2 regions of the Aeribacillus sp. FSL K6-8210 genome follow, and region 2 is predicted to be linked to the other one. Evidence: predicted binding sites of a transcription regulator. Region 2 holds the regulator's gene; the other holds the start of a gene.
What was found. The regulator NrdR, encoded in region 2, represses ribonucleotide reductase genes. The targets are predictions, from matches to a motif close to AACACNATATATNGTGTT.

Region 1 (3,428 bases), 260 kb from region 2:
GCTCATATACTTTTTGCACTTGATCAACTGTATAGCCTTTCGGCGCATTTACTGTTTTGGAAAGGCTTGAATCGACCCATCGTTGAATGATGCATTGCACATCGGCATGAGCTTCAGGCGACAAGTCCATCGCTGACACAAACCAATGCGGTAAATGATTCGGATCAGCTTCCGGATGTTCGTTTAAATATTCTTGAACGATATCCGCTTTTACTTCAATAAATTTGCCAAGACGCCCGCTTCGGTAGTACGAGAAGGAGAAATATGGCTCAAGACCTGTAGAAACGCCAACCATAGTGCCAGTTGATCCTGTCGGTGCTACCGTCAGCAAATGCGAGTTGCGAATACCATATTTTAAAATGTTTTCGCGAATATCTTCCGGCATTTTTTTCATATATCCTGTATTAATGAAGGCTTGTCTTAATTTTTGCGTCTCTTCCTCCGTTTCGCCGACTAGGAACGGGAAGCTGCCTTTTTCTTTTGCCAGTTCTATTGATGCCCGGTATGCGGTCGTTGCAATTACCTTAAACACTTCATCAACAAGCTTGTTGCCGTCCTCTGCTCCATATTCTTTTTCGCAGTAGATAAGCAAGTCCGCCAAACCCATAACGCCTAAGCCGATGCGCCGTTCACCCAGCGCTTGCTTTTTGTTTTCTTCGAGAAAATAAGGCGTAGCATCAATGACATTATCTTGCATTCTGACGCCGATTTCCACAGTTCGTTTGAGCTTTTCATAGTCAACAGCTTTCTTTTCCTTGTCGACCATCTTCGCCAAGTTTACTGCTGCTAAGTTGCAGACGGAATATGGTGCAAGAGGCTGTTCACCGCACGGATTTGTTGCAACAACCTTTTGACCGTATGCTCTTGCGTTCGTCATATCATTGGCATTGTCAATGAAGAAAATACCTGGCTCCGCTGAATAGGTTGCACAAATGTTAATCAGCTTCCAAAGCTCTCTTGCGCGAATTTTGCGGTACACGCGCACGCGATGCCCCATTTTCTCCCACTCGCGCACATCGCCAACTTTATGCCATTCTTCATTGTAAATCTTCATTTCTTCATCATTGTAGCTTTCTACATCTGGGAAGCGAAGCTCATACTCCCGATCTTCTTCCACTGCTTCCATAAACTCTTTCGTCAAGCAGACAGAAATGTTAGCGCCTGTTAAAAATTCCGGATTATGAACAGTATATGTTCCTCCGACTCGAAGCTTTAATTCCGCCTCTCTAATAACAGCGTCTGAAAAGCCTCCTTTGCCCGGAACATTTTTAAAGTTGACAATTCCTTGATACATGTCGCGCTCTTGCTGTGTAAGAGGAACAAATTTGAGCTTGTCTTCAGCCGCCTTCTTAATTCCTTCATCATTTGTATTTTCAATTAAGTAGCGCAAAATGCGCGGGTTTTGCATTTTGGAAACGATAAATTCAATGATGTCAGGATGCCAGTCGGCCAGCATAATCATTTGGGCTCCTCGCCGTGAGCCACCTTGTTCAACAAGATGGGTTAATTTTGCAATGTCATCCAGCCACGACACAGATCCTGATGATTTGCCGTTTACACCACGAGCTAATGTGTTTCTTGGTCTCAATGTTGAACCGTTCGTGCCGACACCGCCTCCGCGGCTCATAATTTCCATTACTTGTTTGCGGTGTTCAGAGATCCCTTCACGGGAATCTTTTACAAAGGGCATGACATAGCAGTTAAAATACGTCACTTCGGTTCCTGCTCCTGCGCCGTAAAGAACCCGGCCAGCCGGAATAAAATGCAGATTGACGAGCTCTTGATAAAATTTTTCAAACCATTCTTTTCTTTTTTCTTCTGTTTTTTCAACAGCAGCAAGACCTGTTGCATTTCTTTTGGCAATTTGTTCATAAAAAATTTCAAGCGGTTTTTCGATGACATCTAAAGAGCGAACGATGATTCCCGTCTCCCGTTCTTCAGGCTTTTCAAGAGTATGACGAAACTCTTCTTCGACCTGAACCTTTGCCTTTTTATTTTCCCAATCAATTTCTTTAATGTAGCCTAGCCCTCTTGCAGGAAATTTTGGATCTTCCTTGATCGTCAGCACTACAAAATCGCCTTCAGATAGCGTAATTTTTTCAGTGTCTTTAAATGAATACCTGTCCAGCATTACAAGGCGCGAAACACCTTTGTGCGTGATTTTCATATCTTCCGTAATCGGATGCACCTGCGGGAAAAGGCTGATATCTTTATTCAGCTTCTCCACATCAATTTTCATTTTCTCATTCAGCGCCACTGTCATATTCACAACTCCCTTAAAAATATCGTACTTGATATACGTTACCACATTTAGATGATATTATCAACGAAAAAATAACAATATATTGTGCTAAAGAACATTTGTTTGCTCTATATATTGTATGATATACGCTACATTATGAAAATGTCAAATGTAAAACTAACCAAAAAAAGAAGCAAGGAAAAGAAATTTAATGATCTTAGAATCATTCCGGCGGTATTTGAAGAAATTTGTCAGTTGCAGTTTTTGAAAACACATCGGCACCTTGATTTACAAGCAACGATCCATTTCATTTTGATCATACAAAAAACGGCATGTTCGCCGCTTCATCTTCTAAAATTCCATTCTTCTGTTTCATATTTCTCTTTAGCCAGTTTTTTCACATACTCTTCTTGTTCGCTAGACAATTGGTACGGTCTCAACTCAATATCAAGCCCGTATTCAAACCCTTTTTTAAAGGCGCTCCATGCCTCTTCCATTGTGACTGGAGTTTCTCTAAGGTCGTTGATCGCCACCGCTTTATTTTTAAAGTTTTTCTCTAATCTTTCCCTGACTCGCTCATTAGGATATTTAAACAAGTCGAACAGCAGCTTTTCATCTAAATCTAGCAATATCGAGCCGTGCTGCAGGATAACGCCTTTCTGGCGAGTTTGGGCACTCCCGGCAACTTTTCTTCCTTCAACTACCAGCTCATACCAAGACGGTGCATCAAAGCATACAGATGACCGCGGATTTTTCAAATGCTGTTTTTCTTCATCCGTTCTTGGAATTGCAAAATGAGCGTCTAAGCCTAACAAGCGAAATCCATGCAAAATTCCTTCCGAAATTACACGATAAGCCTCTGTCACGGTTTTGGGCATTCGCGGATGATCTTCGGATACGATGACGCTATATGTAAGCTCCTTGTCATGCAGCACGCCCCTTCCGCCTGTTGGTCTTCGTACAAAGCCAAGGCCGTGTCGTCTTACAGCATCCATATCAATTTCTTTTTCAACCTTTTGAAAATAGCCGATGGATAATGTCGGCGGATTCCATCCGTAAAAACGAATCGTCGGAGCGATTTTTCCTTCACTGTGCCAGTCCAATAAAGCTTCATCAAGAGCCATATTGTAAAAAGGGGATGAAAAGCCAGAATCAATATAATTCCATAATTCTTTTCCCATATCGC
Region 2 (3,428 bases):
TTTTCTTTTCGAACGATTTTTTTGCTGACAGTCTTCTTATCCTTTGTTTCCGCCCAAGTTAAATATTTCTTATGTTCTTTTTTCGCCACATCCACTGCATCCTTCACAGTTTTAATTCCTAATCGAGCCCAGTGGCTGGCAATTTTCTCAACATACGCTCTTGACAATCTCATATTTGTTTTTAGCAGGACATAATAAATTAAAACGTTGACAACTCCGGGAAGCAGCTTTTGCTGAAACATGACATCTTCAATAATTTTCAAATCCGCTGCGGACGGTTCAATACCGCCTGAAATATCTTTTAGAAACTGTCTTGGAGAGATGGATTCAAGCTGTCGAATTAATTCCTTATCTTTTGACTGTTCAATTTCTTCGTCTTTCACCCGCTGATTCAAAGGCTGAAGCCTATCAACAAGCTCTGGAAGACGGTTGCCGTGATTCAGCTTATACCAATCCCTCGCCCATTTTCGCAGCTCGTCTAAATTAATTTGCTCATCATGATCCAAAGAACGGATGACCAGATTTTTCATTTCAATTGGATCAATTCCATAAACATATGCTAATTTCTCAACAGCTTCCTTAACCGCAGGCGTGATCGCTTTTTTGGGCACAATATGCTCTGATAAACCGGCATAAAACAATTGAAAATCAAAGGACTGGTTTTGAATCGAAATCGGTTCTCCAGGCGCATGATCAAAAAGCTCCTGATCGTTTTCCTCGGGTTCCATTGCAATATTGGCTGAAAGCTCAGATGGGTGGATCGATTGGTATACTTCATGAAATGATCTTGTCACATCTTTGGCGTTGCTATCAACCGATTTATCGGAAAAATAGCTTTTCAATCTTTGGTACACCGTTTTTCCAACTCTGTTATATAAATATATGTTCAACATTCCATCATAAAAAAATTGTTTGGGGGAAAGAGGTCGTTGAAGTTCATAAATATATTTTTTCGGTTCGCTTTCATCGACAAGGTATGTTTTTAAAAGACCTATTCCTTCTAATTTCAAACGGTCATGATAAATTTCATTTAATGGGGATTGAGTAACAGCCATTAAAAAATGGTGGGTCGATTCCGTCCCCCAAAGACGGTTTTGTTCAAGCTCGCTCCAAAGCGTCATGTATAAGTTTAACGTTCTTGGCCCGATTAAGGGCTGGTACAGTAATGTAAGAACTTTTCGGTCAAATTCATGAATCAAACTGCTCGTACATTTCACAACGTAGCGATCAACAGGCAGCAGCTCTTTCCAGTGATGATGTCCAATCATTTTTTCAAAACCTTCCCAAATAGCATGTCATAATCTCGCAGCTCTTTTATGAACGTTCTTTTTTGATCAGTTCTTTCAATTCCTCAATAAAGACATTTATATCTTTAAATTGCCTGTAAACAGAAGCAAATCGAACGTATGCGACTTCATCAATTTCGGCTAGTCTGTCCATCACCATTTCGCCGATCGTTTCGCTTGATATTTCCGATGTACCTAGATTTCTTAGTTCTTTTTCAATATCATGCGCAGCATCTTCCAATTTTTTTAAAGAAACCGGTCTTTTCTCACAAGCTTTAATCATCCCGCGCAAAACTTTTTCCCTGCTGAACTCTTCTCGTGTTCCTTCCTTTTTCACAACGATGAGCGGAATTTCTTCTACTTTTTCAAACGTTGTGAACCGATATTGACATTCCTCACATTCCCTTCGCCTCCGAATTGATCTCCCTTCATCGACTGGACGCGAATCTAAAACACGTGTTCCAAAATGGTGGCAGGAAGGGCATTTCATATCACCAGCTCCAATCTTTTTAACTAAATCAAAAAAGCTCTACCTACATCTTATTAAATAGCATTGGATCAGACAAGAAACTTTCAAGTTCTTGTATTTTTGTTATAGATAATTCGACTGAATGAAATGGATTTCTGTCAGTCCGGTCCAATCAAATGATGTTCGAACCGCCAAACAGTGATGGCAGCCATGTAGCCATGCCAATAAAAGCTTTTTTATTTTTACATCACTACAATGAATGATTTTAAAAACATCAAAGCCTCTTTTTCATAACGGCTTTGAAGGGGGTAGAATAACTCGGTACTTTGAGGCCGCAAATAAGATGCCTCTAAATACCATTCAATATGAAATATTATTCTTTATTATAATATAAAAAGAGGTGCAGTAAAAAGCTGACACCTCTTTGCATTTCCATTCAAATTTTATTCTGTTTTCACTTTAAAGTGCTTTTGCTTGACCCTGTTTGATTTGAACAGGACCCATACCGCGAGGAATTTCAATATTTTCGCGCGTTTGAGCACCTAAAGCTTCAGAAATGTAATCCGCTGCAATATTTGGATTTAAATCACCGCAAGTGTACACATCAATGCTAGCATATCCATGCTCTGGAAAACTATGAATTGTTAGGTGTGACTCTGAAATGATCACAACTCCGCTTACACCCTGAGGCGCAAACTTATGAAACGCAACCTCCCGGATTTCAGCACCTGATTTTAATGCTGCATTTACAAACGTTTTTTCAATAAATTCCAAGTCATTCAACTTATCAAAGTCGCATCCCCACAGCTCAGAGATAACGTGACGTCCCATTGTTTCCATAGCCATGGATCCCCCTTTATAAATTTTTATGAATTCTTCGCACTCTGGTATGTTTAACTACCACGGGGGAAAGTTAGTCCAAAGAGGTCCTAACCCTTTAAGTAGCCACATTACCTTGCGTTTAAGAAGTTCACGAAAAATAGTATATATGGTTTGATTTGTTTTTGCAACATACTTTGTCAAAAATTTTGCGCTGAAAAAAGTATCCAAACAAAAAGAAGAAGAGGGTCAATCTTTGTAAAGATCAACCCTCCCATCATTTTATACAGCTGCGGCCAATTTATTCAATTTGCTTGCTACAAGTTTTGCTAAATCCACAACGCGGCAAGAGTAGCCCCATTCATTATCATACCATGCAAGCACTTTTACCTTTCTTGTTCCCATAACCATTGTCGTTAAACCGTCGACAATAGCAGAGTGCGGGTTTGTGTTGTAGTCAACCGATACGAGCGGTTCTGAAGAAAAATCTAATATCCCCTTCAGCTTTCCTTGAGAAGCTTGGATAAACGCTTCATTTACCTCTTCAACGGTCACATCGCGTTTTAGATCTACAACAAAGTCTACGAGGGAGACGTTTGGTGTAGGCACTCTTAATGCAAGACCGTGCAATTTTCCTTTTAATTGCGGTAAAACTAAACCGATCGCTTTTGCTGCACCGGTAGTTGTCGGAATGATTGATTGGGCGCACGCTCGCGCTCTTCTTAAATCTTTATGCGGATTATCAATATTTCTTTGATCGTTCGTATATGCGTGGACAGTAGTCATTAAACCATATTCAATGCCAAACTGTTCATCAAGAACTTTTGCAACAGGCGCTAGACAGTTTGTTGTGC

Region 1: the regulator NrdR is predicted to act here: its motif matches at 2,335-2,352, upstream of NSQ41_RS13020 (vitamin B12-dependent ribonucleotide reductase).

What each region holds. Positions count from the first base shown of each region.
Region 1 covers NZ_CP150172.1:2,690,279-2,693,706, forward strand. The annotation lists gene NSQ41_RS13020 (vitamin B12-dependent ribonucleotide reductase) at 1-2,263, opposite strand, end outside; gene NSQ41_RS13025 (biotin/lipoate A/B protein ligase family protein) at 2,587-3,423, opposite strand.
Region 2 covers NZ_CP150172.1:2,951,783-2,955,210, forward strand. The annotation lists gene NSQ41_RS14315 (replication initiation and membrane attachment family protein) at 1-1,268, opposite strand, end outside; gene nrdR (transcriptional regulator NrdR) at 1,315-1,776, opposite strand; gene speD (adenosylmethionine decarboxylase) at 2,215-2,595, opposite strand; gene NSQ41_RS14330 (glyceraldehyde-3-phosphate dehydrogenase) at 2,857-3,428, opposite strand, start outside.